Regions from separate parts of the Promicromonospora sp. NPDC052451 genome, predicted to be linked through region 2. Evidence: riboswitches for the same ligand, from Rfam matches in the RefSeq annotation. Region 2 holds a riboswitch; each other region holds the start of a gene.
What was found. A riboswitch is a leader RNA that binds a small molecule or an ion and turns the genes downstream of it on or off. The one in region 2 is predicted to bind S-adenosylmethionine.
Positions count from the first base shown of each region.

Region 1: another riboswitch for S-adenosylmethionine. It lies ahead of ACIG47_RS18405 (LLM class flavin-dependent oxidoreductase); the one in region 2 lies ahead of ACIG47_RS01270 (methylenetetrahydrofolate reductase).
Region 3: another riboswitch for S-adenosylmethionine. It lies ahead of metE (5-methyltetrahydropteroyltriglutamate--homocysteine S-methyltransferase); the one in region 2 lies ahead of ACIG47_RS01270 (methylenetetrahydrofolate reductase).

Region 1 covers NZ_JBIUAP010000010.1:154,680-165,004, reverse strand. The annotation lists gene ACIG47_RS18435 (dipeptide ABC transporter ATP-binding protein) at 1-1,306, shown strand, start outside; gene ACIG47_RS18430 (LLM class flavin-dependent oxidoreductase) at 1,303-2,913, shown strand; gene ACIG47_RS18425 (aldo/keto reductase) at 2,916-3,923, shown strand; gene ACIG47_RS18420 (LLM class flavin-dependent oxidoreductase) at 4,193-5,545, opposite strand; gene ACIG47_RS18415 (O-acetylhomoserine aminocarboxypropyltransferase/cysteine synthase family protein) at 5,542-6,945, opposite strand; gene ACIG47_RS18410 (rhodanese-like domain-containing protein) at 6,942-7,337, opposite strand; gene ACIG47_RS18405 (LLM class flavin-dependent oxidoreductase) at 7,389-8,549, opposite strand; SAM riboswitch class IV at 8,961-9,071, opposite strand; gene ACIG47_RS18400 (GH92 family glycosyl hydrolase) at 9,319-10,325, opposite strand, start outside.
Region 2 covers NZ_JBIUAP010000001.1:289,005-299,329, reverse strand. The annotation lists gene ACIG47_RS01290 (glycoside hydrolase family 2 protein) at 1-1,643, shown strand, start outside; gene ACIG47_RS01285 (lysophospholipid acyltransferase family protein) at 1,781-2,422, shown strand; gene ACIG47_RS01280 (N-acetylmuramoyl-L-alanine amidase) at 2,496-3,713, opposite strand; gene ACIG47_RS01275 (Hsp20/alpha crystallin family protein) at 3,901-4,356, opposite strand; gene ACIG47_RS01270 (methylenetetrahydrofolate reductase) at 4,527-5,471, opposite strand; SAM riboswitch class I at 5,476-5,581, opposite strand; gene ACIG47_RS01265 (carbohydrate ABC transporter permease) at 5,675-6,595, opposite strand; gene ACIG47_RS01260 (carbohydrate ABC transporter permease) at 6,595-7,470, opposite strand; gene ACIG47_RS01255 (extracellular solute-binding protein) at 7,484-8,728, opposite strand; gene ACIG47_RS01250 (hypothetical protein) at 8,934-9,782, opposite strand; gene ACIG47_RS01245 (hypothetical protein) at 9,883-10,101, opposite strand; gene ACIG47_RS01240 (phosphodiester glycosidase family protein) at 10,112-10,325, opposite strand, start outside.
Region 3 covers NZ_JBIUAP010000020.1:59,488-69,812, forward strand. The annotation lists gene ACIG47_RS25040 (YibE/F family protein) at 1-48, opposite strand, end outside; gene ACIG47_RS25045 (nitroreductase/quinone reductase family protein) at 112-537, opposite strand; gene ACIG47_RS25050 (SDR family NAD(P)-dependent oxidoreductase) at 537-1,352, opposite strand; gene ACIG47_RS25055 (TetR/AcrR family transcriptional regulator) at 1,449-2,084, shown strand; gene ACIG47_RS25060 (HAD family hydrolase) at 2,089-2,919, opposite strand; gene ACIG47_RS25065 (SDR family NAD(P)-dependent oxidoreductase) at 3,007-3,765, opposite strand; gene ACIG47_RS25070 (GNAT family N-acetyltransferase) at 3,970-4,440, shown strand; partial or broken gene ACIG47_RS25075 (Cmx/CmrA family chloramphenicol efflux MFS transporter) at 4,620-5,735, shown strand; gene ACIG47_RS25080 (LysR family transcriptional regulator) at 5,945-6,850, opposite strand; gene ACIG47_RS25085 (type 1 glutamine amidotransferase domain-containing protein) at 6,928-7,632, opposite strand; SAM riboswitch class I at 7,874-7,977, shown strand; gene metE (5-methyltetrahydropteroyltriglutamate--homocysteine S-methyltransferase) at 7,986-10,325, shown strand, end outside.

The DNA of each region.
Region 1 (10,325 bases), on a different contig from region 2:
CCACGGCCTGGCCAGCAAGGCCGAGCGCCGCGAGCGCGTGATCGACCTGTTCGGCAAGGTCGGGCTGCGCGACCCCGAGAAGGTCTACGGCGCCTACCCGCACGAGCTGTCCGGCGGCATGTGCCAGCGGGTGCTGATCGCCGCGGCGATGTCCACGGGACCCCGGCTGCTGGTCGCCGACGAGCCGACCACCGCGCTGGACGTCACCGTGCAGAAGACGATCCTGGACCTGCTGGGCACCCTGGTCGCGGAGAACGACCTCGCCGTCCTGCTCGTCACGCACGACCTCGGCGTCGCCGCGGAGCGGGCCGACGAGATCGCCGTGCTGAAGGACGGCGCCCTGGTGCGCTCGGGCCGCACGCGCGAGGTCGTGGCCGACCCCGGCGACCCCTACACCGAGAAGCTGCTGCGCTCGTCCTCGCTCGGTTTCTCCGGGGCCGACGCCGCCGCTGCGCGGCAGGAGCACACCGCCGCCCGGGTCGGCCCCGACGCCCCCGTGGTGGTCCGCGCCCGCGACGTCACCAGGACGTTCCCCGCCCACCGCGGGCGGACGGCGGTCACCGCCGTCGCCGGGGCGAGCTTCGAGGTGCGGCGGGGCACCACGCTGGGCATCGTCGGCGAGTCCGGCTCCGGCAAGACCACGCTGGTCCGGCTCCTGGCGGGCCTGACGCCGCCGACCTCCGGCACGGTGACGGTCGACGGCGAGCCCGTGGTCCACCACCGCCGGGGCGCCGGCCAGGCGAGGCTGTACCGCAAGGTCCAGATGGTCTACCAGGACCCGTTCGCCTCGCTGAACCCGCGCACCACCGTGCGCTCCATCCTGGAGGAGCCGCTCACCGGCCACCGGATCGGCGCGCCGGGCCGGCGCGGCGGCGCCGAGCGGGCCCGGCGGGTCGCCGAGCTGCTGGAGGTCACCGGGCTCCCGGCGTCGGTCGCCGACCGCTACACCGCGGAGCTCTCCGGCGGCCAGCGGCAGCGCGTGGCCATCGCCCGCGCGCTCGCGCCGCACCCCGAGGTGCTGGTGCTGGACGAGCCGGTCTCCGCGCTCGACGTCACCGTGCGCCGGCAGATCCTCGACCTGCTGCTCGACCTCCAGGACCGGCTCTCCCTGACGTACCTGTTCGTGTCCCACGACCTGGGCGTGGTCGCGGAGCTCTCCGACGAGGTCCTCGTGCTCCGGCACGGCGACGTCGTCGAGCACGGCCCCGCGGCCGACGTCATCTCCAGCCCCCGGACCGACTACGTGCGGCGGCTGCTGGCCTCCATCCCGGGGGCTGCCGCCGACGTCCGGACGACACCCGCATGACCGACGACCGCACCACGAACGACCGCACCACGAACGACCGCACCACGAACGACCGCACCGAACGAAAGGACCCCGACATGGGCGAGCCGGCACAGCGGCAGCTGCACCTCGGATACATGTACTGGCTGAACGGCACCCACTGGGGCGGCTGGCGCCTGCCGGAGTCGGCCACGCCCGACCCGTTCGGCCTCGCCTACCCCGCCCAGGTGCTCAAGCTGGTCGAGGATGCCAAGTTCGACTTCTTCTTCCTCGGGGACACCCTGCCCGGCGACGTCTACCGCGAGCACTACGGCACCACGCACAACGCGGGGCGGCTGGAGCCGTTCACGCTGGCCTCCCAGCTCGCCCTGCAGTCGTCGAAGATCGGCCTGGCCGTGACGGCCCACCCCACCTTCTACGAGCCGTACATCCTGGCCCGGCTGACCGCGTCGCTCGACCACCTCAGCGGCGGGCGGCTGGCCTGGAACGTGGTGCTCGGCGCGAACGACCTCGCGGCCAAGAACTTCAGCCTCCCGGACCTGGGCGGCGAGAGCCGCTACCGCCGCGCGGCCGAGTTCATCGACGTGATCCGCAAGCTCTGGGACAGCGTCGAGGACGGCGCCTACCTCCAGGACAAGGAGTCCGGGCAGTACCTCGACCCGAGCAAGATCCACCGCCTGGAGCACCAGGGCGAGTTCTTCTCCGTGGCCGGGACCCTGCCCATGCTGCGCCCGCCGCAGGGGCACGTGCCGCTGCTGTACGCGGGCGGCTCCGAGCTCTCCCGCGAGCTCACGGCGCAGTACTGCGACATCAACTTCACCGGCCCGCCCACCCTGGAGGCCTCGGCGGAGTTCAACGCCGACGTCCGCGCGCGGGCGCTGCGCCTGCGCGGCCGGGAGGAGCCCGTCTTCTTCCTGCCGGGCATCACGCCCGTCATCGGCGACACCCGCGAGGAGGCGATCGACCTCTTCGACCGGCTCAACGCGGGGCTGCCGGTCGACGACGACCCCGTCGCCGGCGACCAGCCCGAGGACTACTACACCAGCGAGGCGTTCCAGGCCGCGCAGCGCGGACGCGCGCCGCTGCCGAAGGGCGCGCGCAGCCTGCGGTCCATCGGCGAGCGCACCGGCGCCGACCTGCGGCCGCTGGGGCTCGACGGCGTGCTGACGCCCTCGCTGGCGGCTGAGCTGAACGACGTCGGCCAGAAGCTGCTGCGCACCATCGCGCAGCGCACCGGCCGCACCGTCGAGGCCGGCACCGTGCGCGGCCGCGACCTGCTGCACAACTCGATCGGGGGTGGTTTCCCGCTGGCCATCGGCACGGCCGACGACGTCGCGGGCACCCTGATCGAGTGGTTCGAGCAGGGCGCCGCCGACGGCTTCAACATCCAGTCGCCGGCCATGCTCGACCAGCTCGAGCGGTTCACCAGGCAGGTGGTGCCGATCCTCCAGGACAAGGGCGTGTTCCGCACCGAGTACGAGGCCGACACGTTCCGCGGGCACTTCGGACTGCCGGTGCCGCCCAACCAGTTCGCGGCGGCGTCGGCGCCGTCCGGCCTGTCGGCTCCGTCCGGCCCGTCGGGGTCGGCGTCGGCGTCCGGCCCGTCGGCGTCGGGGACGGAGGAGTGACCGTGCCCGCCACCACCGGCCTCCCCGCCGGGTACCGCACGCTCGGCCGCTCCGGCCTGGTCCTGTCCGAGCTCGGCGTGGGCGCCAGCACGTTTGGCCGCAGCGGCATGCGCGCCGTCGGGCAGGAGCAGGTCAACCGGATCGTGGACCGCGCCATCGACCTGGGCGTCACGTACTTCGACATCGCGGAGGGCTACGGCGACCGCACAGGCCTGTCCGAGGAGCTGTTCGGCACGGCGCTGGCCGGGCGGCGCGACCAGGTGGTGATCGGCACCAAGTTCGGCCGGTCGCTCGCGGCCGACCGCGGGCCCTCGTACGGTCGGACCGGGGCGCGCAAGTACGTGCTGGCCGCCGTCGAGGACAGCCTGCGCCGGCTCGGCACGGACTACATCGACCTGTACCAGATCCACTTCCCGGACCCGTTCACGCCGATCGAGGAGACCCTCTCCGCCCTCGACACGCTGGTGCGCGACGGCAAGGTGCGGTACGTGGGCGCGTCCAACTTCAAGGCCTGGCAGCTCGCCGACGCCGACCACGTCGCCACCGCGCACGGCTACAGCCGTTTCGTGTCGACCACCGACGAGTACAGCCTGCTGTGGCGCAAGCCCGAGGAGGAGCTGATCGGGGCGCTGGAGCACTTCGGCCTCGGGTTCCTGCCGTACTTCCCGCTCCAGAACGGGCTGCTGACCGGCAAGTACGCCCGCGACCGCGCACCCGAGGGCGCCAAGATCACCAACCTCAAGACGTACCTGCTGGGCGAGGCCCCGTGGGACGCGCTGGAGAAGTTCGAGCGGTTCGCCGCCGACCGGGGCGTCACGCCGAGCGCGCTCGCCCTGGGCTGGCTCCTGGCCCAGCCGACGGTGACCAGCGTGATCACGGGCATCACGGTGCCGGAGCAGCTCGACGAGAACCTCCTGGCCACCCGCTGGGCCCCCACGCCGGAGGAGGAGCAGGAGCTCCGCGCCCTGCTGCCGGGCACCCTCACGGGCGGCCCGGGCCGCGTCGGCTGACGCCACCTGGTGCCAAGTGCGCTTCTACCCAGTCATCAGGCCCACGACAGCGGGTCATCCCGGGCCTGATGACTGGGTAGAAGCGCACTTTTGTGCTGGGGCGTTCGCCCCGCCCTCCAGGGCCGCCCGCCACCCGGGGCTGCCCTCCACCATGCGCCGCCCGCCACCGGGGGGGGTGCCCGCCACGGGAGGGTGCCCGCCACGGGGGCCGCCCGCCACCAGGGATGGCCACGGGGCGAGCCCGCACCGGCGCCGTCCGGCGCGGGAGGTCAGAACGCGCGCAGGTTGGCGCGCAGGCCGCCGTCGGCCCACTCGGTGCGCAGGATCCCGCGCCGACGCAGGATCGGGACCAGCTCGTCGAGCGTGCGGTGCACGGTGACGGGGTGCAGGTCGCCCCACAGCAGCACGCCGTCGTTGCCCCACTCCCCCAGCTCCTCGATGAGGTCGGCGAGCTCGCCGGCGGTGCCCACCCAGCCGGAGCGGTCGGCGATGCGGCCCAGCCGGGCGAGCCCGCCGAGCAGCACGCGCAGCGGCGTGGTGGCCAGGTCGTGCCCGCCCACCAGCCGCTTGATGGACCCGTGCGAGACGTGGTCGCCGAACAGGCCCGTGGGCAGCGGCTTGTCGAGGTCGAGTGCCGTCAGGTCGGTCTCCAGGTCGCTGGACTGCTGCTCGGCGATGCGCAGCAGTGTCGCGTCGTCCGGGTCCGCCGACGCCGCCACCAGCCGGTCGGCCTCTTCCGAGCTGGACACGAGCACCGGCTTGATCGCGAACAGCACCTTGACGTGCTCCAGCGCGCGGCCTGCCGCCCGGGCGGAGGCGTGGATGCGGGCCCGGTAGTCGCGCACGCTCGACTCGGTGAGCGGCGCGAGCGCGAGCTGGACGTCGCTGTTCGCACCGGCGAACGCCAGCCCGCGGCCCGAGCCGCCGGGCGAGACGATCACGGGCTCGCCGTCGGCCCCGCCGTCGAACGGGAGCGCGTTGAGCGGGCCGTCGAAGGCGTAGTGCTCGCCGCGGTGCCGCACGGGTCGCAGCAGGCCGCCGTCGGCATACCGCCCGCCGGCCCGCGCCCCGTCCGGTCCGACGGTGCCCGGGTCGGCCAGCAGCGCGCCGTCGTCCCAGGAGCGCCACAGCGAACGGACGCCGTCGAGCCACTCCTCGGCGCGGTCGTACGCGGCGTCGTGGCCCAGCGGCGGGGCGGCGGAGAAGTGGCGAGCGCTGCCGGTGTCGGTCACGAGGTTGAGGCCGAACCGGCCGCCCGAGAGATGCTGGAGCGTCGCGAGCTGCCTCGCCCCGGTGTAGGGCAGCACGGCGGCGGGGTTGACCGTCGGCACGATGCCGAGGTGCTGGGTCGCGGCGAACAGGTACGGGGCCAGCAGCAGCGGGTCGTGCTTGGGGCCGCCGAACGCGTGTCGCACCCGCAGGTCGATGGTCTCGGGGCTGCCGAGCGACGGGGCGTCCTCGATGATCAGCAGGTCCACGCCCGCCTGCTCCAGGGCGCGGGCGGACTCGACGTAGAGGTCGGGCCGGGTCCAGTCGTAGTTCCAGTCCAGGTAGTCGTGGCCCCAGCCGTGCGGCCCGAAGCCGCGGGCCAGGAACCAGCCGAGGTGCTGCTGGCGGGTCATGGTGTCTCCTTGCGTGTGGTGCTCGCGCCGGCGGCGCCGGGGCCGGCGGCGCGACGTGCGGCCGCGAGACCCCGCTCGAGGTCGGCGATCAGGTCGGGCAGGTCCTCGATACCCACCGACAGGCGCAGCGTGCCCGGGTGGATGCCGGAGGCGGCCCGCTCGGCGGGGGTGCGCAGCACGTGGCTGGTGCTCTCGGGGTGCAGCACGAGCGAGCGGACGTCGCCGATGTGGGTCATGTGCGTGAACACCTCGACGGCCTCCACGAGGGCGCGCGCCGCGGGGGCGCCGCCGTGCAGCGTGAAGGTGAACACGGAGCCCTGGCCGTCCGGCAGGTACCGCTTGGCCAGCGCGTGCGACGGGCTGGAGTCGAGCCCCGAGTAGTCCACCGACGCCACCTCGGGCCGGAACGCCAGCCAGCGCGCCACCTCCAGGGCCGACGCGCTCTGCCGCGCCACCCGCAGCGACAGCGTCTCGATGCCCTGGCCCACGAGGAACGCGTTCAGCGGCGACGGCGTGGGCCCGAACCGGGGTGCCACGGTCTCGCGGAGGTAGGCCAGGCGGGCCAGCCCGCCGTGCCGGTCGGCCACGCCGGGTCCGCCCGTGCGCGACGGCGCGACCAGGTGCGGGTACAGCGCGCCCGCGGTGCGTGCGTCGAACGTCCCGGCGTCGACGACGACGCCGCCCAGCACCGAGCCGTGGCCCGCGAGGAACTTGCTGGCGGAGTGCACCACGACGTCGGCCCCGTGCTCGATGGGGCGCAGCAGGTACGGCGTCGCCAGCGTGTTGTCCACGACCAGCACCAGCCCGTGGGCGTGCGCGACGTCGGCCACGGCGGCGAGGTCCGGCAGGTCGTTGCGCGCGTTCGGGATCGACTCCAGGAACAGCACGCGCGTCTCGGGCCGGATGGCGCGCGCCCAGGCGGCGGGGTCGGCGGCGTCGTCCACGAAGTCGGCCTCGATGCCGAGGCGCGGCAGGTTCTCCAGGAGCAGCCCGCGCGTGCCCTCGTAGATGCTGGACGCGGCGAGCACCCGCTGCCCGGCCGCGACCAGGCCGAGCAGCGCGACCGTGACGGCCGCCTGCCCGCTGGCCAGGAACAGCGCGTCGGCGCCGCCCTCCAGCGCGGCGATCCGCTGCTCGACCGCGGCCGTGGTCGGGTTGCCGGTGCGCGTGTAGGCGAAGCCCTCGCCCGCGCCGAAGTGCCCGGCGGCCTGCTCCCACTCCTCGAACTCGAACCCGGCGGTCAGGTACACGGGTGTGGCGCGGGGCACCACGCGGGACGGCATTCCGCGACCGGACGGTGCCGTGCCGGACGGTGCCGTACCGGACGTGCCGGTGGCGTGCCCCGCGTCGTCCCGCCCGGTGCTGCGGGCGTGCACCTGCCGGGTGGCGAAGCCCGTCATGGTGCCGCGCTCGGTTCGGCGGCGTCGGTCGCGGGCAGGCCCGCCTTCTTCCAGGCGGGAAAGCCGCCGTCGACGTGCGAGACGTCGGTGTAGCCGCGCGCGGCCAGCGCCTCGGCGACCGGGCCGGATCCGTCCACCGAGCCGCACACGATCACGACGGGCGTGTCGAGGGTGATGGCCGGGTTGTCCGACGGACCGAACAGGGCGTCGAGGTTGTTCCGGTCCGCGAGCGTCGCCCCCGGGATCTCGCCCGCCGACGCCCGGCCGGCGGCCGAGCGGACGTCGATCAGCAGGGCGCCGCGGGCAACCTTGGCGCCCGCGGCGTCGGGGGCCTGGAGCTCGGGTGTGGCCTTCTCGATCGACGCGGACGTGGTCGGCTCGGACGTGGTCATGGTGGTCTCCTCAGGTCGTTCGTACGGTGCGGTGGGCAGTTCGTACGGTGCTCAGGCGCTCAGCAGCCGCCCGGTGCGCAGCTCGCGGGCGACCGTCGCCGCGTCGGGCAGCCGGAGCGCGCCGCGCAGTGTCGTCCCGGTCCGCTCGGTGCGGAACAGGCCCGCGTGCTGGAGCGCGGGCACCAGGTGGTCGGTGATGGTGTCGAGGTCCGAGCTGAGCGAGGAGGGCCGCAGCAGGAACCCGTCGACGGCGCCGACCGTCGCCCAGTCGGCGATCAGGGTGGCCAGCTCGTCCGGGGTGTCGGCGACCACGAGCCCGTCGCCCATGGGGGCGGTGCCCTCCAGCGCCTCCACGAGCTCCAGCCGCGCGCGGGCTCCGGCCCGCTCCGTGGAGAGCACGACGTACACCTCGGCGAGCACCCGCACGTCCTCGGGGTCGCGTCCGGCGGACAGGGCCGAGTCGCGCACGAGGCGGCGCAGCCGCACCGCGTGCCCGGCGTCCGTCACCGCGATCCGGGCGACGTCGGCGGTGCGGCCGGCCAGCGCCGCGCTCGCCTCGGAGCGCACGCGCACCACGACGGGCGGGGGCGTCCGGGGCGGCGGGGTGCCGCCGTCGGCGGGACGGCCGCGGACGGCGAACCGGATGCCGTCGTGGTCCACGCGGAACCGGCCCTCGGCGTCGAGCTCGACCGCTCCCGCCCCGCTGCCGGGACGGCCGGTCCACACCTGGGTCACGGCCTGGATGCCGAGCTCGACCCGCGTGGCCCAGGCCTCGTCGGGCTCGGGGAGCGTGACCTGGCGTACGGCCTGCCAGCCGGCCCGGCCGCCGCTGGCGCGGTCGATGCTGCTCAGGGCGACGGCGGCGTGGGCCGCCTCCACGTGCACCGTGTCGACGGCGGCGATCAGGCCGATGCCGTCGGTGACCCGCGCGGCGCGGGCCGCGGCGACGGCCGTGTCGAGGCGGCCGGTGACCTGGCTGCGCCCCGGGTGGAGCAGGAAGCCCTCGTCGAGGCTGACGAAGTCGAGCAGGCCGCGGTCGGCGGTCCGCACCAGGTGCAGGAACCGCTCGCCGTCGAACGGGCGCGGCGCGACCGGGCCACGTGCCCGGTGCGCACCGGGGCGGGCGCCGGCGGAGGTGAGGTCCACGCCGAGCACGACGGGACGGGGCGAGAGGGCGGTGGACAGGGACGTGGGCTGCGGCGGGTACGGCACGGCGGGGCTCCGTTCGGGCTGCGGCGCGGCGGCACCCGGGCAGGCCCCCGCCGTCGTGCCAGGTGCACGACGGTGCCTGGGGTCGCCCGGGAGCGTGGCTGCCGGGAGGCAGGAGTGAGACGTCCGGTCAGGAACGTGAGGGCCTGGTGCGGCCGGGGCTCGGCATTCGGCGCCGAGAGCGGGCGGCGGACCGGTGGCGGCCGGTCAGCACGTCGGGCACTGTCGCGACAGGGACGTCGCGATCAGGCCGTCACTGTCGGGTTCAGCGACAGGAACAGCGGCAACACATGCCCTCGTGCGGGGCGGCACCAGCCCGCGTGCAGACGTTCCGGGACGGCAGGGACACGTGGACGGCGGGGGCAGCGCTCCGGGTCATCGTCGTTCTCCTCACCTGCTCGCCCATCGGCGAGCGACGCGTGTTGTCACCGCCGGCGGCGGTGGACCTGGTCCTCACCCGGGGCACCCACCCGCGCGGGGGGTTGCCGTCCGACCAGCCGGGGCTTCGCGTCGGAACTCATGACCTGTCGAGATTTTCTATACCTTTCCGGTCGGATAAGTACGGTAGATCTCGATGCCTAGAAGATACGAATGGAACCCATAGAAGTCAACGATCCTTTCCCGGATCTCACATGCCGGGACCTCCCCGATGCGCCCACGCCACGCAGAGTGCGCTTCTACCCAGTCATCAGGCCCGGAAACCGATGGGTTTCCGGGCCTGATGACTGGGTAGAAGCGCACTTTTGCGCCCGCCTCCGCCGCCCCCGGAGCGTCAGCTCGTCAGCAGCTCGATCTGGGTGACCAGGCCGCCGTCGGCCGGTTCCAGCCGGAGTCCCGTCAGCGGCACGGGCTCGTCGAGCACGAACGGGCGCAGCTGGCCCGGCCACCGCCACCGCTCCCCCGAGCGCTCGTCCAGCACGCGCCCGTCCTCGGCCACCAGACGCCAGCCCGACGGCGGCGCCCCCGCGTCCCCGGGCCCGGACGTCACCGTGTACCCCCGCAGCACAGCACCCTGGGGCAGGTCCCCGGACGGCTGCCACACGAGCGTCCCCGCCACGTCGACGGCCGTCGTGAGGTCCCCGTCGGTCAGCCCCGGGAGCGGGCGGCCGGCGGACGACCACCCGCCCTCGGCGCGCTCCCAGGGCCGGTCGGCGGCCGCCGGCGCCACCTGCGCACCCCAGCGGGCCGGCGTCCCGGACAGGCTGAACCGCAGCGTCGCTCCCCCGGTCAGGTCGGCGTGCTCCACCGACGGCGCGGTGACCTCCCGGGTCGTACCTGCGCCGTCGGACAGGTCCAGGCCGGCCACGTACCAGCGGCCGGCCGCGCCCGGTGCCTCGACCACGAGGTCGCCGTCGGGCCGGTGCACCACCGCCCGCTCGAAGAGCGGCGAGCCCACGGCCCAGCGCGACGAGCCGATCTCCAGCGGGTACAGCCCCAGGGCGGACAGGACGTACCAGGCCGACATCTCCCCGTTGTCCTCGTCGCCGTGGTAGCCCTGGCCGATCTCGCTGCCCGTCCACAGCCGCGCCAGGATCTCCCGCACGGTCTCCTGGGTGCGGTCCGGGCGGCCAGCGAAGAGCCACACGTACGGGATGTGGTGGGAGACCTGGTTGGACTGGCCGAGCTGGCCCAGCCGCACGTCACGCGCCTCGACCATCTCGTGGATCACCGACCCGTAGGAGCCGGGCTTGTCCGCCCGCTCCGGCGTGGCGAAGAAGCGCTCCAGCAGAGCCTCCAGCCCGGCGGGGCCGCCGTGCAGGGCCGCCAGTCCCGGGCCGT
Region 2 (10,325 bases):
CCGGCATCGAGAACACCGACTTCCTGGAGGCGGTCTGGTACCGCCGCGAGGTCACGGTTCCCGCCGAGTGGGCCGCCGTGGGCGACGACCCGCACGTGCTGCTGCACTTCGGCGCGGTCGACCACGACACGACCGTCTGGGTCGACGGCACCGAGGTGGTGCGGCACCGCGGCGGGTTCACCCCGTTCACGGCCGACCTGCACGGCGTCGCGAGCCCGGGCGACACGGTCACCGTCGTCGTGCGGGCGCGGGACACGCGGCACGGGCCGCAGGCCCGCGGCAAGCAGAGCAACCGCTACGCGAACTTCGAGTGCAACTACACGCGCACCACGGGCATCTGGCAGACCGTGTGGCTGGAGCCGGTGCCCGCCACGCACCTGCGCCGCCCGCGGATCACGCCGGACCTGTCGAGCTCGGCGTTCGACGTCGTCGTGCCGCTGTCGGCGAACCGACGCGGGCACACGGTGGCCGTGACGGTGACCGATGCCGACGGCGAGGTCGCGAGCGCCACCGCGCGCGCCGACCTCGACCTGGCCCCGGCGCTGCGCGTCGTGATCCCCGCGGACCGGGTGCGCACCTGGGGTCCGGAGGACCCGCACCTGTACGGCATCGACGTCGAGCTGCGTGACGCGTCGGGCGCCGTCGTGGACTCGGTGCGGTCCTACGGCGGACTGCGCTCCGTCTCGATCGACGGGCACGCCATCCGGATCAACGGCGAGCACGTGTTCCAGCGCCTGGTGCTGGACCAGGGCTACTGGCCGGAGTCGCTCATGACGGCGCCGTCCGACGAGGCCCTCGCGCGCGACATCGAGCTGGGTCTGGAGGCCGGGTTCAACGGGGCCCGCCTGCACCAGAAGGTCTTCGAGGAGCGCTACCTGTTCCACGCCGACCGTCTCGGGTACCTGGTGTGGGGCGAGTTCGGCGACTGGGGCGTCAGCGGCTACGGCACGCCGCAGGACGGTCAGCGGCCCACGACGTCGTACGTGGCCGAGTGGCTGGAGGCGCTGCAGCGCGACTACTCGCACCCGGCGATCATCGGCTGGTGCCCGCTGAACGAGACGCACCAGGACCTGCACGACCGGATCACGCAGCTCGACGACGTGACCCGCAGCATGTGGCTCGCGACCAAGGCCGCCGACCCGTCGCGGCCGGTGCTGGACGCCAGCGGCTACGCGCACCGCGTGCCGGAGACCGACGTCTGGGACTCGCACCTGTACGAGCAGGACCCGGCGAAGTTCACGGAGCTGGTGGGCGGGCTGGCGGACGGCAAGCCCTACGGGAACGAGCGGGACAACGGCACGCCGATCTCCCAGCCGTACAACGGCCAGCCCTATTTCGTCAGCGAGTACGGCGGCATCTGGTGGAACCCGGAGACGGCGGCGAGCGCCTCGGGCAGCTCGCCCGACTCGTGGGGCTACGGCCAGCGCGTCGCGGACGAGGAGGAGTTCCACACCCGGTTCGCGGGCCTGACGGACGCGCTGCTGGACGACCCGCTCATGTTCGGCTACTGCTACACGCAGCTCACCGACGTGTTCCAGGAGGAGAACGGCATCTACCGGTTCGACCGCAGCGTGAAGCTCGACGTGGACCGCGTGCGCGCCGTGCAGGTGCGTCCGGCGGCCTTCGAGAAGCCGACGGACTGAACCCTCCGCCACGTGTCAGACATGCAGGTCAGCCGGGTGACCTGCATGTCTGACACGGCACCTTGCAGTTCTCTTTAGTCTTTTTCACCACATATCACCTCGTCCACAGAGGCGCTTGAGAGGTGCACAATAGGCCGGTGACGTACCGGTTCCTCAAGCTGATCCTCTCGCTGCTCGTGCTCGTGCTTCTGCGCCCGCGCGTCACCGGCCTGCACAACATCCCGAAGCAGGGCGCCGTGATCCTCGCGAGCAACCACCTGTCGTTCATCGACTCGTTGCTGATCCCGATCATGGCGCCGCGCCACGTGGCCTTCCTGGCCAAGGCCGAGTACTGGACCGGCAAGGGCATCAAGGGCCGGTTCTCCCGCTGGTTCTTCACCAAGATGGGCGACATCCCCGTGCAGCGCGACGACCCGCGCGCCGGGCAGCGTTCGCTCGAGGACGCGCTGGCCGTGCTCCAGCGTGGCGGCGCCTTCGGCATCTACCCCGAGGGCACGCGCTCCCGTGACGGCAAGCTGCACAAGGGGCACACGGGCGTCGCCTGGCTGGCCCTGACCGGCAAGGCGCCCGTCGTCCCCGTGGCGCTCCTGGGCACCGACAAGGTCAAGCCCATCGGCAAGATGCCGCGCCTGGCGCGCGTCGAGGTGCACTTCGGGCCGCCGATCGACCCGTCCCGCCAGATCGCAGCCGGCACCAAGCCCGCGCAGGCCCGGCGCGAGCTGACGGAACAGGTCATGCAGTCGATCCAGGCGATGAGCGGCCAGGAGCGCGCGGACTGAGCTGCCACGTGGCTCCCGAATGCGTCCGGCCCGCGGGTCACCTGGGTGACCCGCGGGCCTGACACGTGCGGGGTCAGAGGCGGGTGATCCGGATCGCGTCCGCGACCACGTATGCCGTGCCCTGGGTCCAGCGGCTGACGGCGACGACCGTGCGGGTGCCCGCCGTCATCGCGTAGGTGCCGAGCGAGAGCCAGGCGCCGCCGCCCGTGGACTGGTCCACGCGGACGGTCGAGGACCCGGTGCCGGTGTAGACGATGAACGGCGTCGACGTGTTGTACCCGGCGATACCGGGGAACCAGGCCTCGACCCGGTAGGAGCCGTTCGACGGGATGGTCGCCGAGAACGTCGCGAGGTCGCTCACCTCGGCCGGCGTCGCATAGCGGTAGTCGGCGCCGTACCGCTCGCCCGAGAACGAGGACGTGAGCCACGAGGAGCCCGCGGAGAAGCCCGCGGACGTGTTGTCGACGATCACGGACCAGCTCGTGCCGGACAGCGCCGCGGCCACCTCGGAACGGAGCTGCGGCAGCATCGAGTAGAGGACGTCCCCCGGGCAGGCCGTGGCCGTGTAGTCCCGGTGCCCGTAGATCTGGGTGGGCGCGATCCCGTACTGGTCGCAGATGTACGCGCACAGCTCCACCAGTCGACTCCAGAGCTGCGCGGGCGGCGTCGCGCTGGTGTAGGTGCCCTGGTTCTCGATGCCGATCGCCTGACTGTTCTGGCCGGGGGCGTGCGCACCCACCACCATGCCGCTGCCGTTCTGCAGCCGGGACAGCGAGCCGTGCCGGCCCTCCATCACGTACCCGCCGCGGCTCACCGTGAGGTGCTGCCCGGTGTCCACCCAGCCGTTGGCGAAGTGCCACTGCTGGATGTCCCGCGCGATCTGGTACCCGGCGGCCTGCGAGTAGTCGGTGACGTTGGCCGATGCGGTGTGGTGGATCAGGATCTTGTTCGGGTTGGTCGAGACGGTGTCGATGGTGCCCCGGGCCGCCGCCGCGCCCCAGGTGGCGCAGCTCGCGATGGTCGGCGCGGCGACCTCGACACCCGCCAGTGCTCCTGCGGGCGCGTCGGCCGGGGCGTCGGGGTCGGGCGCCAGGGACGGCGGGGCGTCGCCGGACCGGACGGCCGCCGCCCCGCCGGACAGGGGCGCCGCGGCGGCCGGGGCGGCTGCGGCCACGGTCGCGCCCGCGGCGCCGATGCCGAGCACGACGGCGCCGCGCAGCAGGTCACGCCGGTCGAGTGCGGCGTGGTCGTGGTCATGGTGATCGGTGGAGCTGGGGACGTGGTCGTGCACGGGTTGCCTCCACGGGTCGGTCGCGCTGGAACGTGCCGATTTCATCCGTAGTATCGGCCGACCGCACAGCTCCCCGATACATCACATCCGGTACATCAGCGCACGCTATAGGCCGCGCGCCGACCGGGCGCCGGGAGCACGCCGGTGTGGAGGGGACCGGCGTGTCCCGGCGCCCGGGTCGGGGCTCTCAGGACTCGATCGTCTGGTGGCTCTCGGACGAACCCTGGCCGATGGGCGTCGAGCCCGCCGCGTGCGCCACCTCGATCTTGCGGGGCTTCGCGTCCTCGCTCACGGGGATCGTCAGGGAGAGCACGCCGTCGGCGTACGAGGCCGAGATCCTGTCGAGCGCGAGACCGCGGCCGACCGTGAGCTGCCGGGCGAACGTGCCCGTGGACCGCTCGCGCACCAGCCACTGCGCGTCGGCGTCGGACCGCTGGGTGCGTTCGGCCCGCACGGTGAGGGTGCGGTCCTCGACCGAGACGTCGATGGTGCCGGGGTCGACGCCGGGCAGATCCATCGACAGGACGTAGTGGTCACCCGTGCGGAAGAGGTCCATCGGCATGGCGCCGGACTGTCGGGCGTTGCTCGCGAACGAGCTGAACAGCCGGTCCATCTCCTGGAACGGGTCCCAGTAGGTAGCCATCGCGCACCACCTCCTACGACGATGCGGCCCTGGCCCTTCCAGGGCCGCGCGATCGGCGACGGCCTGGACCGCCGCCTGGCTACAGCCCAATTCTGGCACTCTCACCCCGAGAGTGCCAAGCCCTGTCCGGTCGTGTCGCGGCGACCGGAACGGCGGGTCGCACGGCGCCCTCAGGCGGCAGCGCGGCCCGTCAGTCCGACGCGGTCCAGCAGGTCCAGGGCCGGGCGGTGCTTGTTGAAGGTGTACACGTGCAGGCCCGGCGCCCCGGCGTCGAGCACCTCGCGCGCGAGCGCCGCCGAGTAGCGCACGCCGTGCTCGTGCTGGGCCTCGGCATCGACGGAGCCGTCCGGTGCCGTGAGCCGGTCGAGGTCCCGCAGCAGGCCCGACGGCGCGGCCACGCCCGTGAGCTCCTCGACGCGGCGCAGCCGGCGCGCCTCCGTGGTGGGCAGCAGACCGGCCAGGATCGGGATGGTGACGCCGGCCGCGCGGGCCGCGTCGACGAACCCGGTGTAGGAGTCGGCGCGGTAGAAGAACTGGGTGATCGCGAAGCTCGCACCCGCCTCCTGCTTCTCCAGGAGCCGCCGCACCTCCTGCTCGCGCGTGGTGCCCGCACCCGGGTTGCCGTCCGGGAACGTCGCCACGGCGATCGCGAGCGGGCGGGCGGCCGAGCGCAGCGCGGCGCTGGCGTCCGCGGCGCAGCGGCGCTCGTCGACCTGGCGCAGCAGCCGGACCAGGTCGACGCTGGACCGCACGCCGTCCGACGGCGGCACCCAGTCGGGCTCGTCGCGCGGCGGGTCGCCGCGCAGGGCCAGGAACGAGCGGACCCCGGCCTCGAGGAACTCCTCGATCACCTCGGAGACGTCCTCCCGGGACGCGCCCACGCAGGTCAGGTGGGCCACCGGCAGCACAGGCGTACCCCGCAGCAGCGTGGCGAGCACCTCGCGCGACGTCGCCCGGTCGCCCCCGCCCGCACCGTACGTGACGGACACGAAGTCCGGCCGCGCGCCCACCAGCCGCTCGGCCGTCTCCCAGAAGTTCGGGGCCGCTTCCGGCCGGCGCGGCGGCATCAGCTCGAACGAGACGGTGGGGCGGTGCGTGGGTACCTCGGCGACCATGGCTGCTCCATCGAACCTGGCGTGAGCACCTTGCCTCCCTCGCACCGCGGCGGGTCGGCAGGTTGCTGCGGTGTCAGGGAGCCAGGACTCTCGACCGCTCTGGATGGGGTTCGCTACCATGCTAAGCGGTCGTCCAGCAATGGGACAGAATTCGTCCGACGGGCGAGACGGCCCGGTCCACCCCGCGTGGACCGGGCCGCCCGCTACTTCACGGAACCGGCCACCAGGCCGCCCACCAGGCGCTTCTCGATGATCATGAACAGGATCACCACGGGCACGATCGCCACGACGGAGACGCCGAACACGTAGTGCCACGACGTCTCGTACTGACCCACGAACTTGGTCAGCGCCACGGACAGCGGCTGGTTGCCCGCCGTGGTGAGCAGCACGAGCGAGGCCGCGAACTCGTTCCAGGACGCGACGAACGTGAACACCACGGCCGTCACGATCCCCGGCCAGACGAGCGGCAGGTTGATCCTGGTCAGCACGGCGAAGGTGCCCGCGCCGTCGAGCTGCGCCGCCTCGTCCACCTCCTTCGGGATGCCCGCGAAGAAGCTGTGCATGATCCAGACGGCGAACGACAGGTTGAACGCCGCGTTCACCAGGATCATGGCGGCCCAGGTGTCGAGGATCCCCCACGTGATGAACTGCCGGAACAGGCCCGACGTCAGCACCGCGGGCTGCACCATCTGGGTCACGATCACGAGGAACAGGAACACGAGCCGCCCGGGGAAGCGGAACCGCGCCGTGTAGTAGGACGCGGGCAGTGCCACCGCGAGCACCAGCAGCGTGGCGCACAACGAGATCACCAGGGTGGAGATCAGGTTCTGCAGCAGCGGCGTCTCGGGCGTCGACCACATCGTGGCGTAGTTCTCCCAGTGCCACTCCGTGGGGAAGTAGGTCGGGTCGACCGACCGGATCTCCGCCTTGGTCTTCACCGAGCCGAAGAACATGATGAGGTACGGCAGCAGGAACACCGTCAGCACCACGAGCCCGGCCAGCATCCGCAGCAGCAACGACCCGAGCGGCACCTGGTCGGCGGTGTACTTGCGCACCCGCCGCCCTCCGGACGGCGGCGGGGTGGCCGCACGCCGTGTCGTGGCCGTCTCCGTGAGCGCCGCCATCAGACCTCCTCCAGCGGGCGCACGACCCGCACGTAGACGGCCACGATGCCGATGACCACGAGGAACGCGATGACGGACAGCGCGCTCGCCAGGTCGATCTGCCGCTGGTTCTGCATGTACTTGAAGATCATGGTCATCACGGTGTCGGCGTCGTACCCGGGGATGGACCCGGTCATGACGCGCAGGATGGGCAGCGAGTTGAACACGTTGATGATGTTGATCAGCACCGCCACGGAGATCGCGCCCCGCAGCTGCGGCAGTACCACGCTGAAGTAGGTGCGCAGCCCGCCGGCGCCGTCGATCCGCGCGGCCTCGACGGTCTCGCCGGGCACCGTCTGCAGGCCGGCCAGGATCGTGTACGTCGTGAACGGCAGCGACACGAACACCGCCACCGCCATGGCCCACGCGAAGGCCGTGCCCGGGTGCCGGGTCCAGCCGTAGCCCTCCGGCGTGCTGATCAGCCCCACGTCCACGAGGAACGAGTTGATGATGCCGAAGTACGGCTCGAGCCCGTAGTGCACCACCAGCGTGGTCATGACCACGCTGGAGGCCCACGGCACGATGACGGCCATGCGCACCAGCCGGCGGCCCGGGAACGCCTTGTTCAGCAGGGCCGCGATCGCCAGCGACCCGAGCAGGGTGAACGCGACGACCACCACCACCCACACCACGGTGCGCCCGAGGATCGGCCAGAAGTACTGGAAGCCGACCACGGTCGCGAAGTTGCCGAGGCCCACTCCGCCGCCGTCGACACCGCTCTGGCTGATGTCACGGGTCGAGTTCCAGAACATCAGGCCCACCGGGAACAGGACCACGGCCGCGATGAGTGCGACCGCGGGCCCGATCCACGGCAGGGCCTTCACGAGGTCCTTCACGACAGTCTTCCGATCAGCCCGCGTCGACCTGCGCCTGGATCTCGGCCAGGACGTCCTTGGCGGACTTGGTGCTGTCGAGCTGGCCGAAGAGCGCCTTGAACGCGGAGTCCGCGGCGTTCCAGTCGGGGTTGGTGGTCGGGTAGAACTGCGCGTCGGGCAGCACCTCGAGGAATGGCGCGAGCGCCTCCTCGTCGGCGAGCTCCTCCGAGCCGGACACCGTGGTGGGCAGGAAGCCCTCGGCCTGGACCCACGGCACGTAGACGTCGGCGGTGTAGAAGTAGTCGAAGAAGGCGGTGATGGCCTCCTGCTTGTCGCCGTCGTTCTGGAACGCCATGAGGTGGTCCGCCACGCCCAGCGTGAACGGCGAGCCGTCCTCGGTGGGGATGGGGTGGATCGAGTACTCCAGGTCCGGGTTGTCGGACTCGATCTGCCCGACGCTCGGCGGCAGGCCCACCTGCATGCCGATCTTGCCCTGCACGAAGATGTCGAACAGCGGGCTGCGGTCGGTCGCACCGGCGTCGGCCTGCGTGGCGCCCTCGTCGATCATCGTCTTGACGAACTCGGCGCCCGGGAGGTTCTCGGGCGTGTCGATCGTGATCTGCTCGGCGTCGCCGAACGAGCCGCCGCCGCCCCACAGCCAGACGGCCGCCTCGGCCTGGGCCTCCTCGGAACCGAGCGGCATGCCGTAGCCGGCCACACCGCCCCCGAGCTCGGAGACCTTCTTGGCCGACTCGAGCAGCTCGTCCCAGGTGGTCGGCACCTCGGCGCCGGCCTCCTCCAGGAGCGCATCGTTGACGAAGAGCGCACGGGCCGACGCGATGAACGGCAGACCGTACGTGGTGCCGCCGACCTGTGCGTTCTCGAGGAACGTGGGCTGGAAGTCGGCGTAGGTCTCCTCGGAGGTGACCTCCTCGACCGGGTACAGCAGCTCGTCCTCGGCGAAGCCCGCGAAGGGGCCGCCGTTGTAGATGTCGGGTGCGTCGCCGCCCTGGATCTTGGTGGCGATGACGGACTCGAGGTTGTCCCAGGACTCCACCTGGAGGTTGACCTTGATGTCCGGGTTCTCTTCCTCGAACCCGGCGATCACGTCGTTCCAGAGGCCCTGGGTGGCGTCGGAGTAGCTGGGGACGAGCAGGTCGAGCGTCGTTGCACCGCCGCTCTCCTCCCCGGACGACCCGCCGAATCCACAGGCTGTGAGTCCCGTTGCCGTGGCCAGCGTGATCGCCATGATCCCGCCGAGCCTCTTGTACTGGGCCATGACCTTCCCTCTCCTTCGTGGTGGTGCAGGTCACGTTTTCACTAGGCCGCGTAATCTGTCAATGGTTCTAACAAACCTGTGACCTCCGGGTGACACACCGGTCATCAAGCCGTCGCGGGGCGCACCGCGGGCAGCGAAAAGGGCCGCAGCACGCGGCTGCGGCCCCTTCGACGACGCCCGCCCGACGACGACGACGCCGATCCGGTCAGCAGCCGCACCCTCCACCGCTGCGGCCCTGGAGGATCACGCCGTACCGCGGGACCGTCCAGGCGTTGCCCGCGTACCGCAGCTGCCAGGCCCCCTCCCGTGCCGGCACCACCGTCGAGATGTTCCCGCCCGGACCCGCGGTGAGCGTGCGCACGAACACCGGCTCGCGCTCGTCCTCGAAGACGCCGTCCGGGTCGCGGTAGAGCCGCACCGTGGTGTTCCGCACCGGGCTCCACGAGAGGTCCCCGTCGCCGCTGATGCGCAGCCACTGGAACTGCCCCGTGATCCGCGAAGGCCGCCCGTCCGTGGCCTTGGGGTTGGTGATCTCACCCTGGAAGCGCACGTCGCGCCGGACCGAGATCTTCTTCGCCCGGTCGACCTCGACGTGGTGCAGCACGAGCTTCCCGTCGGGCCGCTCGACGGCCGCCGTGTACTCGATTCCGACGGCGTAGAAGCCGGGGGTGACGCGGTTGGGCAGACGGATCTTCGCGAACCGGTCGCCGTCGGCGTCGAGGGTGACCGGGTAGCGGCGCACGTGCGTGGCGCCGACGCCCTGGAGCGTCACCTCGCCGTCGAACGACCGCAGCTCGCCGCCGGTCCAGCGCAGGTCGAGCTCGTACCAGAACGTGACGGGCTCGATCCTGTCGGTGGCCGCGTTGCCGGTGATCGTTGCTCCGGCGGCGGTCATCCGGGTCGTGACGACCGTGCCGTCGCGTTCGCTCGCATCGACGAGCGGCAGCGCCGCCTGGGCGGCAGGGGCGACCACGAGGGCCGTGACGAGCAGCACGACCGCGGCGGCCAACGCCGTCAGGCCCTGGCGCCACGTGGTGGGGTGGTACTGAGACATCTCGGTTCTCCCGTCCGTCGAGGGAGCCTGTCCCGGCGAGCAATCACTCGCCGTCAGGCCTCACCACCCGGTACGGACGGGAGAACCGGAACGTTGAGGCTCAGCGCTCCGTGGCGCCGATCATCGGCAGCCCGAACGAGAGCCCGACGGCCAGGATGCCGCCCACGAACAGATACGGCGACGACGCCGAGTCACCGATCGAACCGACGGCCATCAGCGCGAACCCACCCAGGAACAGGGCGAAGCACGCCACGAACCGCACCACCAGCGTCGCCGTGGGCTCCTGCTTCTGCCTGCGGGCCACCTCGAAGTTGCTCATGAGGGCAAATCTACCGTCCGGCCCGCGGGACGGTGACGGCCAGCCCGCCCGCGCGCCCGTTGACCGTGACCCGCACGGTGGCCTCGCCGGAGCGCAGCGCCGTCACCTCGTGGGTGGCGGGGTCGAGGGCGAGCACCGCACCGCGCGGGCACTCCCGCAGGGCGGCCCGGCCCCGCTCGTCCGTGACGCACACACCCTCGCCGCCCCAGGTCGCGGAGACCGGC
Region 3 (10,325 bases), on a different contig from region 2:
CCGGGGCGTGGCAGGACCGGGCGTACCGTGCGAGGGAGCGTGCGCCATGCGGACATCCTGACCCAGGTCCGCGCCGGGGGCGCGGCGAGCCGCCGGGCGCCGTGCCTGGCGTCACGCCCCGGGACCGTCGGCGAACGTCACCTCCACCAGACGGCACCGGCGCACCCAGTCCTCCAGGTCCACGGGCTGGTCCAGATGGCCCGGGTTGGCGGGCTGGTTGAGGTCGGCGACGATGTGGGCCAGCACCCTGCGGCGCTCCGCGTCCTCGGTGACCGGCCGGGCCGTGGCGGGCAGGTCCGCCCGCACGCCGTGCTTGAGGTGGAACGTGAGTGCCGGTTCGGCGACCAGGTTCACGTACCAGCTCGGCCGGTCGACCGTGCCGCTGCACAGGTAGGTGCGCCCGGCCACGTGGTAGAAGAAGATCTCGATCCGCCGGGGCAGGCCGGTACGCCGCCCGGTGGTCGTGACGTCGACGATCCGCTGCCGGGTCGTGGCCGCGGGCGTGATCTCGATGGCGCGCCGCACCGCCTCGTCCATCAGGCCGCCTCCTCGCCGGGCGCGGGCGCGTACTTCAGGGCCGGGCCGAGCAGCAGGCCGCCGTCGACCACGAACTCCGAGCCGGTGGCGTACGCCGCGTCGTCCGACGCCACGAACAGCGTCAGCCGCGTGACGTCGCCGGGCTCGCCCACGCGCGGCACGGCGAACGGCTCGGGCGTGTAGGCGTCGGCGATCGGCGCCGCCCCGGGCGCGGCGGGCTCCGTGATGAACGCCGTGGCCACGGCGCCGGGGTGCACGGAGTTGACCCGGATGCCGTCACGGCCGAGCTCCAGGGCCGCGGTACGGGTCAGGCCGCGCAGCGCCCACTTGCTCGCCGTGTAGGCGGCGAAGTACGGCGTGGCGGTGTTGCCCATCGTCGAGGCGATGTTCACGACGGCGCCTCCGCCGCCCCGCCGCATCGACGGGGTCACGGCGCGGATGCCGAGGTACTGCCCCGTCAGGTTGACCTCCAGCAGGCGCCGCCAGTCGGCCGGCTCCGTGTGCTCGACCGTGGCGGCGGCCTGTGCCACGCCGGCGTTGTTGACGAGCACCGACACCGGGCCGAAGCGCTCCTCGGCGGCCGCCACGGCCGCCGCCCACTGCTCCTCGTCGCGCACGTCCAGCGTGACCGACAGGGCCCGCTCCCCCAGCTCCGCGGCCAGCCGCGCGCCCCGCTCGGGGTTCCGGTCGCCGATGACGACGGCGGCCCCCTCCCCGTGGAAGGCGCGCACGTGGCTCACGCCCATGCCGCCACCCGCACCGGTGACCAGCACCGTCCTGTTCTCGAACCGCCGCACGGCACGTCCTCTCGTCAAGTTCCGAGTCGTTCGACTCGCAACTCGCTCGACGCTACGCCGGCGGGTGGTTGTGAGTCAAGTGACTCACCTCGCCGCTTCGGGCATGATGGGTGCATGGCGACAGGGACGGGCGCGTACCACCAGCAGCTCGCGGAGCAGAAGCACGCCGCGATCATCGACGCCGCGACCCGCCTGTTCATGGCCCACGGCTACGCGGGGACGTCGCTGGCGCGGGTGGCGCAGGACGCGGACGTGTCCCGGGCCACCCTGTTCAAGCAGTTCCCCACCAAGGCCAGCCTGTTCGAGGCGGTCGTGACCCGGCAGTGGAGCGCGGCGGATCAGGACCGCGCCGCACCCGGGACCGGCGACCTCGCCCACGGCCTGCGCGTGTACGGCCTGCGGTACGCCGCACTCATGTCGCGGCCCGAGATGGTGGGCCTCTACCGCATGGTGATCGCGGAGATGCCGCGCTTCCCGCAGATCGCGGACACCCAGTTCGAGACCGGCAAGATGCCGTTCTTCCGCCAGGTGCAGGACTACCTCCGGGCCGAGCACGACGCGGGCACCGCCCGCGTGGACGACACGCTCCTGGCCGCGGCGAACTTCCTGGGCATGATCGGCAACTACGTGTTCTGGCCGCGTCTCATGGTGACCGGCTGGAACCCGACCCGGGCCCAGGTCGAGCACGCGGTCGAGGAGGCGGTGACGACGACGGCCGCCCGCTACGGCGTCCCCTCAGCGGGTCGCTAGACGCTCAGCGCCGCAGGAGCACCTCGTGCAGCGCGGCCGCCGCGCCGTCCTCCTCGACCGTGCCCACCACCCGGTCGGCCGCAGCCCGCACGGTCTCGGGCGCCTGCCCCATGGCGATGGACGTGCCCGCCCACGCGAGCATCTCCAGGTCGTTCTCGCCGTCGCCGACCGCGAAGGTCCGGCCCGGGGCCACCCCGAGCGCCTCGCGCACCTGCTCCAGCGCGGTGGCCTTGCTCACGTCCGGCGCCGTGACGTCCACCCAGTCGACCCGGACGGGATGGGCCGTGACCCCGGCCGCCCGCAGCGCGGGCACCAGCCGCTGCGCCCACTGCCCGTGCACGACCAGCCGGGGCGTGGGCCGCGCCCACAACCCTGCGGGGTCGTCGACGACCTCCTCGTACCCGGCCAGCTGCCGGGCCGGGAACCGGTCGGTGACCCGGTACCCGGTGCCCACCACCTCGGCGGCGATCCGCAGGTCCGGGCGGGTCCGGGCCACCAGCCGGCACACGGCCTCCGCGTCCAGCGTCACGACCTCCGCCACGGTGAAGCCGTCCGGGTGCAGCCGGGCCCGGACCGCGCCGTTCGCCGCGACCACCCACCCGTCGCGGACGCCGAGCTGCCGGGCCACCTGCACCGCCCCGACCAGCGAGCGGCCCGTCGCGACCACCACGTGGTGGCCCGCCGCCCGCACCGCGGCGACCGCGTCGAGCACGGCCGCCCGGGGCGGCCGGCCGGGTCTGGCCAGCGTCCCGGTGACGTCGCAGGCGACAAGCGCGGGCATGGAGCCCGGCTCGCGGGACAGTGCTGCAGTGGCCCCGGAGGCGGTCGCGGTCACGATATTCCCCTGGTGATAGGCGATATGCCCTATCTTTACCGATACTGGGACGTTTTGGAACGTGCGTCCCAGGGCGCGGACCGGTGGCTACAGGTTGAACCCGCCCGACACCTCGATGTCCTGCGCGGTGACCCAGCGCGCGGCGTCGGACAGCAGGAACGCGATGACGGCACCGACGTCGTCCGGCTCGCCCAGACGGCCCAGCGCGGTGCGCTCCACGAGCGGCGGGATCACCTCGGGGTACTTCTCGAACGCGTCCCCGCCGAGCCGGGTGCGTGTCGGCCCGGGCGACACGGAGTTCACCCGGATGCCGCGACCGCTGAGCTCCTTGGCGAGGTACCGGCTCAGGACCACCACGGCACCCTTCATCGACCCGTAGGCCGAGTACCCCTCCGAGAGCCCCGCCGTGCCCGCGGAGCTGCTCGCGGTGTTCACGATCGCGCCGCCGTCGGCGATCAGCGGCAGCAGGGTCTGCGTCAGCAGGTAGGGCCCCTTGAACAGCACGCGGTAGGTGCGGTCGAGCAGCTCCTCGGACAGCTGCGCGAACGGGGTGCCGCCGCCGAATCCGGCGTTGTTCACGAGGCCCGTGACCTGCCGCTCGCCCCAGGTGGCGGCCACGGCCTCCACGACGGCGGCGCGGAACGCGCCGAACGTCGCACTGTCCCCCACGTCCAGCGGGAGCGCCACGGCGGTACCGCCGACCTCCTCGACGAGCCGCACGGTCTCCCGGGCGCCCTCTGCGTTCGAGTTGTAGGTGACGACGACGCCCGCACCGCCCTGCGCGGCACGGACCGCGGTCGCCCGCCCGATGCCCGAGCTGGCCCCGACGACGATGGTGATCTGCATGTGCTGCCCTCTCACGAGTTGTCCGATGCTGCCGGCCGAGGCCGGCTCCGAGCCCGCGGGGCGTCGCCCCGGCTCGTCCACCAGTCAAGGCGATCCCGGGGCCCGACGGCGACGGCGTTCCTCGCGCATCCTTGCCTGATCCTGCTCGAATCCCGGCTGCCCTCGGCTGCCCTCGCCCGGCCCTCGACTGGCTAGGATCCCGGTGTGCTCCATCCCGCGACCCCGGACGACCTCGACGACCTCGCCGCCTTCCTGCGCGCCGCCGACCTCACCGTCGCGGCCCTCGCCGAGCCGGCCGTGCGGCTCTGGCTCGACCGCGACGACGCCGGGGCGGTGCGCGCCAGCACGGGCTTCGAGCTGGGCACGGACGGCGAGCACGCACTGGTCCGCAGCGTCGCCGTCCGCCCCGACCTGCGCGGCACCGGCAGCGGGCTGCGCCTGGCCCGCTTCGCCCTGGACCGGGCCGCAGACGCCGGCGCCCGCCAGGCCTGGTTGTTCTCCCGCCGCTCGGGCGGCTTCTGGCAGCGGCTCGGCTTCGAGCGCACCACCACGGACGCCCTCGCGGCCGCCCTGCCCGACGCCCACCAGGTGCTCCTGTTCCGCAGCACGGGACAGCTCGACCGCGAGACCGCGTGGCACCGCCCGCTGCCCGTGCGTGCTAGGTTCGCCGCATGAGGTCTCCCGAAGCGTCCAGGTCAGGGCTGCCGGTACTCCGGTAGCCCGAGACGCCCCAGCAGAGACCGGCGAGGCCAGCCCTCGCCGCACCGCTCCTTCTTCCCGAGCGGACTCGCGCGCGCCCGAAGGGCCCGTAGTGCCGACCAGGCCTACCCGTTTCCTCATCCTTCGGAGTCTTCGTGCCATCACTGCTGTACGTGCTCGCTGTCGCGGTCTTCGCGCAGGGCACCTCGGAGTTCGTCCTCGCCGGGCTGGTCCCCGGCATCAGCGCCGACCTCGGCGTCCCCGTCGCCCAGGCCGGATACCTCACCTCGGGGTTCGCCGTCGGCATGGTCGTCGGCGCCCCGCTCACGGCCGCCGTCGGGCGCCGCCTGCCGCCCCGGTGGACCCTGACCGCCTGCCTGCTCGTCTTCGTCGGCGCCCACGTCGCGGGCGCCCTGACCGAGAGCTTCGGCGTGCTGCTCGCCACCCGGTGCGTCGCCGCCGTGGCCAACGCCGGGTTCCTCGCCGTGGCGCTGTCGACCGTGCCCCGCGTCGTCCCGGCCGAGCGGCAGGCCAGGGCCCTGTCGGTGATCCTCGGCGGCACGACGCTCGCCCTGGTCGCCGGCGTCCCCGCGGGCGCGCTGCTCGGCGAGGTGTGGGGCTGGCGCTCGGCGCTGTGGGCCATCGCGGGGGTGTCGGCGGCGGCCCTGGTACCCGTCGCCGCCCGGACGCCGGGCCGGAGCGACCGCACGCCGCACGCCCGACCGGACCTGCGGGCCGAGCTCCGTGCGCTGCGCTCCCCCGGCCTGCTGCGGGTCCTCGCGCTCGGCGTGCTGGTCAACGGCGCGACCTTCTGCGCCTTCACCTACCTCGCGGTGGTCGTCACGGACGGCGCCGGACTCGCCTCCGCGCTGGTGCCCGCCGTGCTCGCCCTCTTCGGCCTCGGCGCCTTCGCCGGGATCGGGGTGGCCGGCCGGTTCGCCGGCACGCACGGCAGGCTGCTGCTCGGCGTGGCCGGACCCGCCCTGCTCGCGGGGTGGGTCACGTGGACGGCGCTCGCCGCGTCCCCGGTCGCGGCGTGGGTGCTCGCGCCGGTCCAGGGGGCGCTGTCCTTCGCCGTCGGCGGCACACTGATCGCCCGCGGCATGGCGGCGGCCCACGACGCCCCCACGATGGGCGGCGCGTACTCGACGGTCGCACTGAACCTCGGGGCGCTCGCCGGCCCCGTGCTGGGCGGCACCGCCATCGCACCGCTGGGCCTCGTGGGACCCCTGGCGGTCAGCGCGGCGCTGGCCGCCTGTGCGGTCGCGCTCGGCTCGGCGAGGCTCGGTTCCGCAACGCCCAGGGCCGCAGCCCAGTCCTCCGCCACCCCCACCCCTGGCACCCCGGGACCCGCCACGCTGAACCCGACCAGGAACCGCAACCACCCCCACCCCTGACCACCACGCCCTCGCGGATCGAGACCATGCGTCTGCTGCCAGGATTCACCCCGTCCTGGCAGCAGACGCATGGTCAGTCCGCTCTACAGCGAGGTCCACCGCCTGGCCACCTCGCCCAGCCGGTCCACGACCGCCGCGCGGGCCGGGTCGGGCGGCGCGTCCCGCGCCACGGCCAGGTACAGCGTGTTCAGCGGCGCCGCCTGGGGTTCGTGCAGCAGCACCACGCGTCCCGCCTCCAGGGCCGGCGCGGCCAGGTAGCGCGGCAGTACCGAGGCCCCCGCCCCGGCGGCCACCGCGGCGAGCACGGCCCGCAGGTCGGGCACGACGAGCGACGTCGCGTTCGGTGGCCGGCGACCGAACTCGCTGCGCCAGTACCGCCGCACGATCGGAAGGTCCTCCGCGTAGGCGACCAGCGGCAGGTGTGCCAGGGCCGACACCGGGTCCGCGGCGAGCCGCACCTGGTCCACGGTGTGGGCGAGCGACGCCGGCCCGACGAGCAGGAACTCCTCGTCCACCAGCGGCATCGCCCGGACCGCCGCGTCCCGGGGCCGCACCGAGGAGACGACCAGGTCCAGGCGCCCCTCGGCCAGAGCGGCCAGCAGGTCGTCGCCCAGGCCGAGCGTCGCCCGGACCTGGAGCCCGCGGGCGACGAGCGGCGCGAGGGCGGGGAGCACCCGCTCGGACATCAGCTCGGCCGCCCCGCCGATCCGGACGAGACCGCCGATGCCCGGCCCCTGGTCCCCGGTACCGAGCGCGGACCGCAGCCCGTCCACGTGCACACCCACCCGGGCGGCGAGCGCCACGGCCCGCTCGGTGGGCCGGGCACCGCGGCCGGAGCGCACGAAGAGGGGGCCGCCGAGCCGTTCCTCCAGCCGGGCGACCTGGCCGGAGACGGCGGGCTGACTCACGCCCAGCCGCTCGGCCGCCGCCGACAGCGACCCGGTGCGGTAGACCTCCAGGAAGGTGGCCAGCAGGTCGAGTCCCGGCATCCGCACCACCTCCGCCGCTGACGTCCGGCGTACGCCGGACGGGACCGGTCCCGTCTCGACCACAGGCTAGCCGCCGGTCAGCGTTCCGCGAGGGCGGCGAGGACCGCCTCGGCCGTGGCGGCGCTGGACTGCGGGTTCTGGCCGGTCACCAGGTTGCCGTCGCGCACGACGGTGCTCGACCAGGGCGCCCCGGTCCGCACCAGCGCGCCACGCTCGCGCAGGCGCGACTCCACGAGGTAGGGCGCACCGTCGCCGAGGCCGCCCTGCCGCTCCTCCTCGTCGGTGAACGCGGTGAGCTTCCGCCCGGCCCACGCGAAGGTGCCGTCCGGGGTCTGCGCGCTGAGCAGCGCGGCGACGCCGTGGCACAGCGCGGCGACGACCGCGCCGCGCTGGTCCGCGGTGCGCAGCAGGCGCCCGAGGCCGGCGTCGTAGGCCAGGTCGGCCATGGGGGCGTGGCCGCCGGGGACGTAGATCGCGTCGTAGTCGGCGGCGTGCACGTCCGCGAGCACGAGCGGGTGCGCGAGCCGGTCGGCGATGGCGTCGAGGTAGGCGCGGTGCCGGGCGGCGTCGGACGGGCCGACGCCGCCGCGCTCGTCAAGGCTGATCGCGTCGACGGTGGGTCGGACACCGCCGGGCGTGGCGATGTCGACGTGTGCGCCGGCGGCCGTCAGCACGCGGTGCGACGCCGCGACCTCCTCGGCCCAGTAGCCCGTGGGGTGGGCGGTGCCGTCGGCCAGACGCAGGGTGCTCGCGGCGGACAGGACCATCAGGATCTTCGGCATGGGTGGGTGACCTTCTGTGCGGGTGCGCCGGCGGTCGCGCCGGCGTACGGACGAGAACGTCAGCGTCCGCCGCAGCCGGCCCGTCCGGCACATCGCCGCCATCAGGTTCCTGATGGCGGCCGGCTTGCCGGGACCGCCGCCGTGCGCTAGGCGGCCGCGACGCGATGACCAGCACGAACGCCGCCGTCTTGAAGCGTGGACGGTTTTCCGACCACATCCCGGTCATGCTTACGATCCAGGTCAATCATCCAGAGCGGTCGAGAGTCCTGGCTCCACGACACCGCAGCAACCTACCTCCGAGGCGCCCATCTCGGGGCAAGGTGCTAACGCCAGGTCCGATGGAGCTGATACGCATGGCAGTCAAGAACCCGCACTTCCCGAACGCCACCGTCCTGGGCTACCCGCGCATCGGCCGACGCCGCGAGCTCAAGCGCGCGGTCGAGTCCTTCTGGGCCGGCCGCACCACCGCGGACGACCTGGAGGCCACCACGCACGACCTGCGGCTGGCCACCGTGCGGCACCTCGCCGACCTGGGCCTGGGCGCCGACGGCGCCGCCGTCCCCGGCTCGTTCTCCTCCTACGACCAGGTGCTCGACGTCGTCGCCCTGCTGGGCGCGGTCCCCGAGCGGTTCGCGGGGCTCACCACGCCCGAGGGCCGCCTCCCGCTGGACGCCTACTTCACCGTGGCGCGCGGCGCGGGGGACGCGGCGCCGCTCGAGATGACCAAGTGGTTCGACACGAACTACCACTACCTGGTGCCCGAGATCGGCCCGGACACCCCGATCGGGTTCGTCGACGACCGCGTGGTGCGCGAGTTCACCGAGGCGGCGCACCCGGCCGACGGCGGACCCGCGGTCGTCACCCGGCCCGTGCTCGTGGGGCCGGTGACCTTCCTCCTGCTCAGCAAGCCGGCCGACGGCGCCCCCGAGGGCTTCCGCCCGCTGGACCGGCTGGACGACGTCGTGGCCGCCTACGCCGGCGTGCTGCGCGCGCTGGCCGCGGCGGGGGCGCCCTGGGTGCAGCTCGACGAGCCGGCCCTGGTCACGGACCTGCTGGGCGTGCCCTTCGACGAGGTGGCCGACGCCGTGCGCCGCGCCTACGCCCGCCTGGCCACGGACCTCTCCCCCGCGCCGGCGGCGGACGGTGCCGCCGAGCGACCCGCGATCCTGGTCACGGCGCCCTACGGCGACCTGCGTTCCGAGGCGGGCGACGGTCTGGCGCTGCTGGCCGGCACCGACGTCGAGGCCGTCGCGATCGACCTGGTCCGCGGCGCGGTGCCCACGGGCCCGGTGCCCGGGCTGGAGACGAAGACCCTGGTCGCGGGCGTGATCGACGGGCACAACATCTGGCGTGCCGACCTCGGCGCCCGCCTGGCCGTCCTGGAGGGTCTGACGGCGCCGGGCACGGGTCCGGGCGCGGGCGCCCTGGCCGTGGGCACCTCCACGTCGCTGCTGCACGTGCCGCACGACGTCGCGGACGAGCCCCGGCTGGACGCCGGCCTGGCGTCGTGGCTCGCGTTCGCCGACCAGAAGGTCGCCGAGGTCGCGACCCTGGCGACGGCGCTGACCGACGGACGCGCGGCCGTGGCCGACCAGCTCGCCGCCTCCACGGCCGCGGTGCGCACCCGCGCGGCGGCGCCCGGCGTCGTCGTCCCCGCGGTGCGGGAGCGGGCCGCCGCGCTGAGCGCGGCCGACGTCGAGCGCGCACCGTACGCGGAGCGCGCGGAGGCCCAGCAGGCCGCCCTCGGCCTGCCGCCGCTGCCGACCACCACCATCGGCTCGTTCCCGCAGACGGCCGAGATCCGCACCACGCGCGCCGCGTGGGTGCGCGGCGAGCTGTCCGACGCCGACTACACGGCCGCGATGCGCGCCGAGATCGCGAGCACGGTCGCGCTCCAGGAGGAGCTGGGGCTGGACGTGCTGGTGCACGGCGAGCCCGAGCGCAACGACATGGTGCAGTACTTCGCCGAGCAGCTCGACGGCTTCGCGACCACGGTGCACGGCTGGGTGCAGTCCTACGGTTCGCGCTGCGTGCGGCCGCCGATCCTGTGGGGCGACGTGTCCCGGCCCGCGCCGCTGACGGTCGAGTGGACGGCGTACGCGGCCTCGCTCACCGACAAGCCGGTCAAGGGCATGCTCACGGGACCGGTCACGATCCTGGCCTGGTCCTTCGTGCGCGACGACCTGCCGCTGGGCGACACCGCCGACCAGGTCGCGCTCGCCCTGCGCGACGAGGTGACCGACCTGGAGGCGGCGGGCATCGGCGTCGTGCAGGTGGACGAGCCCGCGCTGCGCGAGCTGCTGCCGCTGCGCACGGCCGCACACCCTGCGTATCTCGACTGGTCGGTGCGCTCGTTCCGGCTGGCGACCGCCGGGGCCGCGCCCGCCACGCAGGTGCACACGCACCTGTGCTACTCGGAGTTCGGGCAGGTGATCGGGGCGATCGACGGCCTCGACGCCGACGTCACGTCCGTGGAGGCCGCCCGGTCCCGCATGGAGATCGTGCCGGAGCTGGCCGACGCCGGCTACGCGCGCGGCATCGGCCCGGGCGTGTACGACATCCACAGCCCGCGCGTGCCGTCGGTGCAGGAGGTGACCGACCTGGTGGAGCTCGCCGCCAAGTCGATCGACCCGCGCCTGGTGTGGGTCAACCCGGACTGCGGCCTCAAGACCCGCGCCTGGCCGGAGACGAAG